2 regions of the Buttiauxella sp. 3AFRM03 genome follow, and region 2 is predicted to be linked to the other one. Evidence: predicted binding sites of a transcription regulator. Region 2 holds the regulator's gene; the other holds the start of a gene.

Region 1 (6,225 bases), 150 kb from region 2:
ACCTGGCGCATCGCACGTTCGGTCAGGTCACGGTGCGTAATCACCAGGTCAACGTCATCCGGCAAACTGTTGATTGCACAGTTAGTAACGGAGATATTTTTCAGACCCGCATCGCTGACTTTCTTACGCAGCACACCCGCACCCATCGCACTTGAACCCATGCCTGCATCGCACGCTACGATGATTTTACGTACGTGGCTGAGGTCGTTAGACAGACCAGCACCGACCGCCAGTGGCGTAGCGCCGCCTTTGGATTCAGCTTTCATCTCTTCCATACGGCGAGCCGCTGCTTCGATATCGTCTTCTTCTTTAACCTTGCTTGTTTTCAGCAAGATGGCAGAAACCACGAAGGACACGGCTGTTGCTGCAACGATTGCCGCGATGTTAGCGAAGTAAGCACCTTTTGGCGTCATCGCCAGAATCGCGAGTATTGAACCCGGAGATGCCGGAGAAACCAGGCCGCCGTTCAGAATAGTCAGCGTAAACACGCCAGTCATACCGCCGAGAATAACGGCGAGGATCAGACGTGGGTTCATCAGCACATATGGGAAGTAAATTTCGTGGATACCGCCCAGGAAGTGGATGATTGCCGCGCCGCCCGCAGACTGCTTAGCATTACCGCGACCGAAGAACATGTACGCCATCAGCACGCCCATACCAGGGCCTGGGTTTGCTTCAATCAGGAAGAAGATTGATTTGCCCAGCTCGTGGGACTGCTGAATACCCAGCGGCGAGAAGATACCGTGGTTGATTGCGTTGTTCAGGAACAGGATTTTCGCAGGTTCTACGAAGATAGACGCCAGCGGCAGCATGTCATGGACAACCATGAAGTTAACGCCCGCCGCCAGAATTTTGGACAGGACTTCAACCGCAGGGCCGATACCCATGAACGCCAGAATCGCCAGAATCATACCGATGATGCCAGCGGAGAAGTTGTTCACCAGCATTTCAAAGCCGGATTTGATCTTGCCATCAACCCATGCGTCAAAATGTTTAATTGCCCAACCACCCAGAGGACCGGCAATCATCGCACCGAGGAACATCGGCATATCCGCACCGACGATAACACCCATAGTGGTGATCGCACCGACCACACCACCACGGTCGCCACCGATTAAGCGACCACCGGTAAAACCGATGAGCAACGGCAGCAGGTAAGTAATCATCGGGCCAACCAGTTTCGCCAGTGTCTCGCTTGGCAACCAACCAGTTGGAATAAATAACGCCGTGATAATACCCCAGGCGATAAATGCGCCGATGTTTGGCATTACCATGTTACTCAGGAAACGACCAAAGCTTTGCACTCTGATCTTGATATCGGATGACATACGCACACCCCTTATTGTGTTCACGTGCTGAAAAAGCAGCCCGAGGTTTATTGTTAATGTGGTGGCAAGCAGTGCTGCCAGATGCTCTAAGTGAGGCGAATCTGGCACTGAATCGTTAAGCTGTCCAGTACACGGGATTTTATGTGATATAGATCACTCATCACTGGGTGTAACGAAGCATGTTCAGGAGATCTTGATCACATAATTGATGTGTAAAAAAAACACAGCAGCTATTTTTTGCGCTGAATTGACTCACACGTGTGATTAAAATCACATTTCTCGATTATCACTTTGTTATTTATATGTGACATTAATCACAAAATATCTTCATCGAAATTTTCCTACTGCTCTCCAGGGCAGTCATCGCGAAAGCGTTCATTTCATTTTGTTATAAAATTACAGCGCAGCGGCAGGCGACTCTTCACTACTTTTTCATGCATCCTGATCCATACTTACCGTTTGTCGATTAAAAATGGACGATGTAATGAAACTTATCGGTAATTACACCAGCCCGTATGTGCGCAAAATATCGGTGATACTGCTGGAAAAAGGCATCACTTTTGAATTCGTAAACGACAACCCGTGGACATCCGAAAGCACCACGCCCCATTACAATCCGCTGGGCAAAGTACCTGCGCTGGTCACCGACGAGGGCGAATACTGGTTCGACTCCCCGGTGATTGCGGAATACCTCGAGCTGTTGAATATTGCCCCAACTCTTATCCCGCGTGAGCCTCAAGCCGCATTACAAATGCGCCAAATGGAGGCCCTTGCCGATGGCATCATGGATGCCGCTCTGGTTTCAGTACGCGAACGCCAGCGCCCAATCGAACAGCAATCTGAAGTCGAACTGCTTCGCCAACGGGAAAAAATTAGCCGTGGCCTGACGCTGCTCGAACAATACGCCGCGGATAAAAAACTGAATGCCGAAAACCTGTGTGTGGCAACCATTGCGGTGGCATGTGCAGTGGGATATCTCAATTTCCGCCGCGTTTCCCCAGGCTGGTGTGTAGAGCGGCCACATCTGGTGAAACTGGTCGAGAAACTTTTCGAACGGGAAAGTTTTGCCAGGACAGAACCGCCAACAGCATGATCTCCCGCCATGACAGGGGGCCAACTCCCCCTGTAAACTAATGCGAAATTTCACCACTCTGCGGCTTGTTATGACTACCCATCGCACCTTGTACAGCCAACTTCCTGCCATCGACAAACTGTTACGTGATACCTCATTTTGCGAGGTGCTGCGCAATTTTGGCCACTCTCAGGTGGTTAATACCTTACGCACGATGCTGGAAACCGCGCGCGAGCATATCCGCACTCAGGAACAACTGCCTGACTGGAATGACGATTGGGCAGCACAAGTGCAGGCACGTCTTGAATCGGGCCTGCGCAGCGCGTTGCAGCCGGTGTTTAACCTGACGGGCACGGTACTGCATACCAATCTTGGCCGTGCATTGCAGTCTGAAGCGGCAATTGAAGCTGTGACACAAGTGATGCGCACTCCCGTCACGCTGGAATATGACTTAGACGGCGCGGAACGTGGGCATCGCGATAAAGCGCTGGCATCCCTGCTTTGCGAGCTGACCGGTGCGGAAGATGCCTGCATCGTCAATAACAACGCGGCGGCGGTGCTGTTGATGCTGGCGGCCTGCGCCAGTGGCGAAGAAGTCGTGGTATCTCGTGGTGAACTGGTGGAAATCGGTGGAGCATTCCGTATCCCGGATGTGATGCGCCAGGCAGGCTGCCAGCTGGTCGAAGTCGGCACCACCAACCGCACACATTTGAAAGACTACCGTCAGGCCGCCGGTGAAAACACCGCGTTACTGATGAAAGTCCACACCAGTAACTACCAAATTGCGGGCTTTACTAAAGCAGTCGACGAAGCCGAGCTTGTCGAGCTAGGCAACGAGCTGAACATTCCTGTTGTGACTGACCTCGGTAGCGGTTCACTGGTTGATCTCAGCCAGTGGGGCTTGCCGGAAGAACCGATGCCGCAACAGCTAATTGCCGCAGGCGTAAGCCTGGTGAGTTTCTCCGGCGACAAACTGCTTGGTGGTCCTCAAGCGGGCATTATCGTTGGCAAAAAAGAGCTGATTGCCCGCATTCAGCAACATCCTCTCAAACGCGCGTTGCGCGCCGATAAAATGACACTTGCGGCACTGGAAGCCACATTACGTCTGTATCAACATCCAGAAACGCTGGTTGAAAGATTGCCGACATTACGCCTGTTAACGCGTGATGCCAGTGAAATCACAGACCTTGCACAGCGTCTGTTGCCTGCTTTTGAGGGTAAATATGGCGAGCAGTTTACTGTTTGCGTCGAGCCTTGCTTATCGCAAATTGGCAGCGGATCGCTACCGGTTGACCGCTTACCCAGCTCAGCGCTGACTTTCACACCAAAAGATGGCCGCGGCACCACGCTAAACACGCTGGTAGAGAACCTGCGCGATTCATCCACACCGATTATTGGCCGCATCAACGATGGGCGTTTATGGCTGGATTTACGCTGTCTGGAAGATGAAGCTGGTTTCATGGAGAGCCTGAACCGATGATTATTGCCACCGCCGGTCACGTTGACCACGGCAAAACCACCCTGCTGCAAGCCATAACTGGCGTGAATGCTGACCGTCTGCCAGAGGAAAAAAAACGCGGCATGACCATCGACCTCGGTTACGCCTACTGGCCGCAACCCGATGGCCGCATTCCTGGTTTTATTGATGTGCCAGGACATGAAAAATTCCTCGCCAATATGCTGGCGGGCGTGGGTGGAATCGATCACGCGCTGTTAGTGGTGGCATGCGATGATGGAGTGATGGCGCAAACACGCGAACATCTGGCCATCCTGCAATTAACCGGGAAACCGTCGCTCACTGTCGCCTTAACCAAAGCCGACCGCGTGAGTGAATCGCGTATTGATGAAGTGCGCGAAGCCGTACTAGCAACACTCAGTGAATTTGGCTGGCAAGATGCCACTTTATTTGTCACCGCAGCCACCAGTGGTAGCGGAATTGACGAACTACGTGCGCACCTCCTTTCATTGCCCGAACGTGCACATCCGCGTCAGCACCGCTTCCGCCTCGCCATTGACCGCGCTTTTACCGTAAAAGGTTCTGGCCTGGTGGCGACCGGCACGGCGTTAAGTGGCGAAGTGAAGGTGGGCGATTCATTGTGGCTAACTGGTGCCGATAAACCGATGCGCGTGCGCGGGCTGCATGCGCAAAACAGCAAAACTGACACCGCCTGTGCCGGGCAGCGTATCGCGCTCAATATCAGCGGCGATGCGGAAAAGCTCGATATCAAACGCGGCGACTGGTTACTGGCTGAAAAACCCCTGCAACCGGTAGAGCGGGTGATTGTTCAGTTGCAAAGCCACGCCCCACTACAACAATGGCAACCGCTGCATATTCACCACGCTGCCAGCCACGTCACCGGGCGTATATCGCTACTGGAAGATGACCTTGCCGAACTGGTTTTAGATGTCCCGCTGTGGCTTGCCGAAAACGACCGTCTGGTACTGCGTGATATTAGTGCTCGGGTTACGCTTGCAGGTGCGCGCGCAATACTGCTGCATGCACCACGCCGTGGTAAACGTCAGCCCGCATTTTTGGCGTGGTTACAGCAACTTAAACATGCGGAAACTGACCGCCAGACGCTCGACATTCATTTGCAGCGCAGCGCCGTCACGCTAACTGACTTCGCCTGGGCACGGCAACTGACGACCCAGGGATTGCAGGAATTACTGACCCATCCCGATTTTTTGCGCGCGGGTAACAGCCTGCTCAGCGATGAAATGGCCGCCCGCTGGAAACAAAAACTGCTCGACACTCTCGAACGTTATCATCAACAGCATGATGACCAACCCGGCCCTGGGCGCGAGCGCCTGCGCCGCATGGCACTACCGAGTGAAGATGAACCATTGGTTCTGGCGCTGATAGAAAAAATGCGTCAGGAAGGATTGTTGGCTAGCCGCCAGGGCTGGCTGCACCTGCCCGATCACAAACCGGGTTTTTCTGCAGAACAACTGGCAGTGTGGCAAAAAGTTGATGCGTTATTTGGTGATGAGCCATGGTGGGTACGCGATTTAGCGCGGGAAACTCAGCAAGACGAACAAGCAATGCGCCAGCTATTGCGCTTTGCCGCCCAACTTGGGCTGGTCACGGCGATCATAAAAGATCGTTATTATCGTAACGATCGGATTCAGGTTTTCGCCAATTTGATCCGTGAACTGGATCAAACGCAAGGTGCCACCAGCGCGGCAGATTTCCGCGACAGCCTGGGCGTGGGGCGTAAACTTGCGGTGCAAATTCTCGAATATTTCGACCGCATTGGTTTTACCCGCCGCCGTGGAAACGACCATTTACTGCGCGATAAAGCGTTGTTTATGGTTGAGAAATAACGACATAACCCGGTTAACGCATCACTAATGTGAATAAAGCAGCGATTAGTGATGCGTTAAATAATCTCCTGGAAAATCTTGAGACGGAAAAAGAAATCATAAGCATGCTGCCATGTTGTAAAACCTGAGATAAATCCAGCAAAATCCCACCTAACTACCTAACCACATTGTTCTTTCTGACGCACTTCAAGTTTTTTTCTCTCAACTTAAAGGAGTATTGGGATATTCCCACCGACGAGGTTTATGCCATGGATTTTATGGAAAAATTAAACACACTTTCGGCAAAAATAAAACAGCAAGCAACTGCAATTCAAACTGAAGAAGCAACGAAAACCGCGTTTGTCATGCCATTTATCCATAACGTATTAGGTTACGATGTCTTTGATCCAACAGAGGTTGTTCCAGAATTCATCTGTGATGTTGGAACCAAAAAGGGCGAAAAAATCGATTATGCCATTTTTAAAAATGGTGAAGTACAAATCCTGATTGAATGTAAGAAAA
Region 2 (6,225 bases):
CCAGGGCGAAAAGCTATGGCATACCAGCAATGTTTTCACCAACGAACCTGCGTTGCGCCTCGGGCGTAAGCTGATTGATGCCACTTTTGCTGAGCGCGTGCTGTTTATGAACTCCGGCACTGAAGCGAATGAAACCGCCTTTAAACTGGCGCGTTATTACGCTTCTACACGCCATAGCCCTTACAAAACCAAAATTATCGCCTTCCATAACGCCTTCCACGGTCGCTCGCTGTTTACCGTTTCTGTTGGTGGCCAGCCAAAATATTCCGACGGATTTGGCCCGAAACCCGCCGATATTATCCATGTCCCGTTTAACGATTTACATGCAGTAAAAGCGGTGATGGACGATCACACCTGCGCGGTGGTGGTGGAGCCAATTCAGGGCGAGGGCGGCGTAACGGCGGCGACACCAGAATTCCTGCAAGGCTTGCGTGCCTTGTGCGATGAGCACAAAGCGTTGTTGGTATTCGATGAAGTTCAGTGCGGCATGGGGCGTATCGGCGAGTTGTTCGCGTATATGCATTACGGCGTGACGCCAGATATTTTGACCAGCGCTAAAGCGCTCGGCGGCGGTTTCCCGGTAAGCGTTATGCTGACGACGCAGGAAATCGCTTCTGCATTCCATGTCGGCACCCACGGTTCCACTTACGGCGGAAACCCGCTGGCGTGTGCGGTGGCAGGGGCAGCATTTGATGTTATCAACACGCCGGAAGTGTTGAATGGCGTTACGGAAAAACGCCAGCTGTTCGTCAAGCATTTGCAGCACATTGACGAGCAGTTTGATGTGTTCAGCGATATTCGCGGTATGGGTTTGCTGATTGGCGCTGAGCTGAAACCGCAATACCAAGGCCGTGCACGTGAATTCCTGCATGCCGCTGCTCAGGAAGGGGTGATGGTGTTGAATGCCGGTCCTGATGTTATGCGCTTCGCGCCAGCCTTGATTGTTGAAAATGCCGATATTGATGAAGGTATGGCGCGCTTTGCAAAAGCAGTGGCGAAGATCGTTAACGGATAGTCGTTAATCCGACCGCCGCAAGCGGTTCAGCCAGATACCATGATGTGGCCGCTGACGCCATGCAACCGAAGAAATAGTGTGCATGGTGCTGAGGTGGCCCAAAATCCGCTGTAAATGTTGTTCCATCGTGCTCAATGGCCCACTCGGAAGCCCTTCCAGTGGGTCAAGAATATTCGCATCCTGGGTTTCGCCAGGCCCATCATATTGCAGCCGCTGCTGGCATCGTTGCAGCGCAATTTCACACGACTGCAAATAGCGCTGGGCTAAATCCGGTGTCAGCATGTTGTGCTCGCGCGCAAGCGTAGTCATGGCGTTGATGTGCTCGACAATAAACTGGCTGTGCGTCACCCACAATTTCATATCTGCCAGGTAATGCGAGTTAAAACCGGGTTCCTGCATCGCCTGATTCAGTGAGTTAAACAGCGCATTATGGGCTTGATTGACCTTCATTCGTTGCCAGGCTAGCGGCGTGGGTTCGGGATCGTTGCTCAGAATCAGGCGAATCGCGTCCTGGTCTTTTTCAAGCGCGTCGTGGGCGTTCTGGCGCAACAAACCGCTTTGCCACTGCGGCCACAGCCAAACCATGCCACCGAAGGCAATCAAACAGCCGAGCAGAGTATCAATCAAGCGCGGGACGATAAATTGCTCGGCGCTGAGTGTGAGCAGTTGCAGGGTATATACCGCCGTCACGGTAAAACCAATCGTCGCCCAGCCATAGCTCTGGCGAATAAACAAATAGCTGACCAGCGTAATGACCAGCATCGCGGCCAGGGCAATGCTTTGTGGGAAGTGAAAGTGCAGGGCGATACCCGCAATAGCCAGGCCAGCAATGGTCCCTGCCGAACGGTGAAGAATGCGCACCCGCGTGGCACCGTAGCCGTTTTGCGTAACGAACATCACCGTCATTAAAATCCAGTAGGGTTTCGGCAGATGTAAAAATGCCCCGAAAAGACTGGCGATGGTTAGCATTACGCCTAGTCGGGCGGCGTTGCGCAGGGCGGCAGATTTCAACGACAAATAGCTTTTCAGTGCTGCCCACAGCGGTAAACGGCGCTGCCGGTCTTCCATTAAATCACGGGCGTACAGAGGGCGTTGGATGCGCAGCACGCGGGCGATACGGCTGAAGTGATAATGACAAAACTGCCCAACCGGGTTGTCCGGATTCTGGCGAGCAATTTTCTCGAGGGCTTCAATTTGTTTCTCCATCGTAAAACGCTGTGGGTAACGATGGTAGAGAATGTCATCGGCCAATACGCGCAAGCGTGCCGCAATGGTCTGCGCATTCCAGCGAATAACCGCTTCTGCATGGCTTTTCGCGACAAGTTTTTGCACCTCGGCAGGCTGGTGCAAACTGACGGAGATGTGCTCCTGCAAATCTAACGCTATCTGAAAAGAGCGTAACAAATGTTTGTAACCGTTCTGCTGATTCGCCGACAGCATATGCAGCTGTTGGTAGCAGATGGTGATCAGGTCTACGGCTTTTTGCTGGCGAGCCAGCAGTGGAGGCAGCGCTGTTTCGGGATCAGCATGTTGTGTCAGCATGCCGTATTTGGCTTCACAGTACTCCGCCAATTGGCGATAGAGCAGGCTTAACGTTTCGCGCAGCGGCTGCTCACGCCACATCCAGAACCAAAACCAGTTAAAGACTCCGTACCAAATCGTGCCGGAGACATATAACACCATCGGCTTCCAGATAGGCATATTGCCGGCCATGCTTAGCGTAAAGATGGCCGCAATCAGCGATGCCGGAAGCAAACGTGCGTGCAGGGCGCTGATTTCAGCGGTGACGCCTAACAAGAGCGCCATCACCATAAGAATGATGGGCAATGGGACCGCGGTGTAGAGCAGCAAAAGCTGCATGATTAAACTGCTGGTCGCAAAAAGAGTGCCGCCAACAATCAGGCGTTTAAAAAAACGCTTATGGGGTGTATCCAGACCAGCAATGTTGCAACAAGCGGGCACTAACGAGAAAAGCAGACCTAACTGCAAATTCCCCAGTAGTAAACCGATCCCCACAGGAAGGCACAGCACCAGCGTTTGCCGCAGTGCATAGTTAACTTCAGGGTGATAGATTAATCTTCTCCACATATGCTTGTCATACTTTGTGTTGCAGGTGTTTGGATTTTAAAGACAAAAAAAGGCGTGTCCATAAAGCAACACGCCTTTTTTGAAACGGAAATTAACGAGTGCCGTAAACGACGATCGTTTTGCCGTGAGCGGAGATCAGGTTCTGATCTTCCAGCATTTTCAAGATACGACCGACAGTTTCACGAGAACAACCGACGATCTGACCAATTTCCTGACGGGTAATTTTAATCTGCATACCGTCTGGGTGAGTCATTGCATCAGGCTGTTTTGCCAGGTTCAACAGTGTCTGCGCGATACGACCAGTCACATCGAGGAATGCCAGGTTACCGACTTTCTCAGAAGTGACTTGCAGACGACGAGCCATCTGGGAAGAAAGACGCATCAGAATGTCTGGGTTTACCTGGATCAGCTGGCGGAATTTTTTATAGGAAATTTCAGCCACTTCACAGGCAGATTTAGCACGGACCCAGGCACTACGTTCCTGGCCTTCTTCGAACAGCCCTAACTCACCAATAAAGTCGCCCTGATTCAGATAGGAGAGGATCATTTCCTTGCCCTCTTCATCTTTGATCAGAACAGCTACAGAGCCCTTGACGATGTAATACAGCGTCTCTGCTTTTTCACCCTGGTGGATCAGTGTGCTCTTCGATGGATACTTATGAATGTGGCAATGGGACAAGAACCATTCGAGAGTCGGGTCTGTTTGCGGTTTGCCAAGCACCATGCGCGGTTATCCTCTGTTTATAACTGGCTACCAACGACAGGACGCTAAACATCCTGTCTGGCGTTGCAAGTATTAGAATATTCCCCACTTTGGGGAGATGGCATGCAAGTCATTCTTGCTGCCTGTAATTAGTGACGTCCTTTGCATCTATGCATTACGTCAATGTATCAATGTAGCATCCGGATTGTTTTAGCATAGCTTTTGGCAGGTGTCTCCTATTGTCTCGTTTCAGCATGACGTAGGTCGCCTTCCGTTGCCAGTTTTGCTGCATCCGCGTACTCTGGAAGGTAATTTTTTCAATGGGAGAAGCAACATGCAGGCACGTGTGAAATGGGTTGAAGGGTTAACTTTCCTTGGTGAATCCGCTTCAGGACACCAGATTCTGATGGACGGTAATTCTGGCGATAAAGCACCGAGCCCGATGGAAATGGTACTGATGGCTGCCGGGGGTTGCAGTGCAATCGACGTGGTTTCTATTTTGCAAAAAGGCCGCTACGACGTCACCGACTGCGAAGTGAAATTGACCTCTGAGCGTCGCGAAGAAGCTCCTCGTCTTTTTACTCACATCAACCTGCATTTCATCGTGACAGGCAAAGAGCTAAAAGATAACGCGGTTTCCCGCGCGGTTGATTTATCTGCTGAGAAGTATTGCTCTGTTGCACTGATGCTGGAAAAAGCCGTAAATATCACGCACAGCTACGAAGTCATTGAAGGCTAGTGTGCAAAACAGGGCGGTTACTCGCCGCCCTGATTATTGATATTTCGTCCTTCCGCCAGACGCTTCACTAACGGCGTCATGATCAATTCCATCGCCAGCCCCATTTTGCCGCCCGGTACCACTATTGTATTGATGTGGGAAATGAATGAGCCTTGCAACATGGCGAGCAAGTAGGGGAAATCGATGTCATCCAACCCGCGAAAATGAATCACCACAAAACTTTCATCCAGCGATGGAATTCCGCGTGCAGCAAACGGGTTAGAGGTATCGACAGTCGGGACACGCTGGAAGTTAATGTGCGTGCGTGAAAATTGTGGCGTGATGTAATTGATGTAGTCGTCCATTGAGCGCACCACTGAATCCATCACCGCTTCCCGGGAATGCCCACGTTCGCTGGTATCACGCACCAGTTTTTGAATCCATTCCAGGTTGACAATCGGCACTACGCCAACCAGCAAGTCGACGGCATTCGCCACATCGTGCTGTGGGGTGACGACTCCACCGTGCAATCCTTCATAGAACAACACATCGGTCGGTTCAGGCAGCGATTGCCACGGTGTAAACGTCCCAGGAATTTGGTTCCAGGGGACGGCTTCGTCATAGGTATGAAGATACTTACGCGATTTACCTTGCCCGGTTTTTCCGTACTCGATAAACGTTTGTTCCAGCAGGCCGAAGTCATTCGCTTCCGGACCGAAGTAACTGATATGGCGGCCTAAGTCGCGTGCTTTACGAATAGCCATATCCATTTCAGGACGCGTGAAACGATGGAAGCTGTCACCTTCAACTTCGGCAGCGCGCAGGTTGAGTTGCTGGAATATTTTGCGGAAGGCAAGGCTGGTGGTGGTCGTTCCCGCGCCGCTGGAACCTGTTACGGCAATAACCGGATGTTTGGCTGACATAAGGCAACAACTCCATGGGTAATCACAAGTGTGTGTTCGTAAGGGCTGGCCCTCACCCTAACCCTCTCCCCCTGGAGAGGAGACTGTCCGGATTTCGCTTTGGTTCTTCCCCTTCTCCCTCAGGGATAGGGCCAGGGTGAGGGTGGTTTTACTATGCAGTATAGAATAAACGCTTAGCCGCGAAGCTGCCCGCGAGCCATGATATTCACCGTTTCGTGAAGCTCCGACCATACCAGCACAGCCTCGCCACTTTGTAGCTGGCGCTTAACATCGGCCACTTTTTGCTCCAGCGAACGCTCTTGTTCACCATAATCGGTACCTTCACGTAATACAAAGGATTCAATCAGATTATCAAGCGTTTCGGGGGGGAGATCTTGCCAGGGAATCATCATAATGACGGGTCCAAAAATTTAGACAACCACTGCGGGATGCGTTGCTCGAGCCACATTTCCGGACGCCGTAGCGTGCCACCAACAAATCCAACATGCCCACCATAGCGCGTCAGTTGATACTCAATATTGGCAGGCAGTATCGCTGTGTCGGGGATCACATGGTGATCCATAAACGGGTCATCTTTAGCGTGAATGATTAACGTCGGCGTTTTGATTTGCGGCAGCAACGGCATGGCGCTGCATTGACGATAGTAGTCGATAGCATCTGCAAAGCCATGAATCTTCGAGGTGATCAAATCGTCAAACTCACGCAGACGACGCACTCCTTTAAGCTGGCGCATATCTACCGGGAGTGTACCCGGATAGCTTCTGAGTTTACGTGCCGC

The links. Region 2 encodes CRP, which controls carbon source genes, mostly activating them, when cyclic AMP is high. Its sites were predicted from a motif close to ATGTGANNNNNNTCACAT; they were not measured.
Region 1: the regulator CRP is predicted to act here: its motif matches at 1,587-1,604, upstream of D8682_RS16520 (glutathione S-transferase).

What each region holds. Positions count from the first base shown of each region.
Region 1 is NZ_CP033076.1:3,243,522-3,249,746, reverse strand. Features, by position in the region: gene D8682_RS16525 (PTS mannitol transporter subunit IICBA) at 1-1,328, opposite strand, end outside; gene D8682_RS16520 (glutathione S-transferase) at 1,813-2,421, shown strand; gene selA (L-seryl-tRNA(Sec) selenium transferase) at 2,492-3,880, shown strand; gene selB (selenocysteine-specific translation elongation factor) at 3,877-5,724, shown strand; gene D8682_RS16505 (type I restriction endonuclease) at 5,973-6,225, shown strand, end outside.
Region 2 is NZ_CP033076.1:3,398,118-3,404,342, forward strand. Features, by position in the region: gene D8682_RS17215 (aspartate aminotransferase family protein) at 1-1,015, shown strand, start outside; gene D8682_RS17220 (YccS/YhfK family putative transporter) at 1,019-3,103, opposite strand; gene crp (cAMP-activated global transcriptional regulator CRP) at 3,195-3,827, opposite strand; gene D8682_RS17230 (OsmC family protein) at 4,141-4,545, shown strand; gene D8682_RS17235 (phosphoribulokinase) at 4,563-5,447, opposite strand; gene D8682_RS17240 (YheU family protein) at 5,621-5,839, opposite strand; gene D8682_RS17245 (hydrolase) at 5,836-6,225, opposite strand, start outside.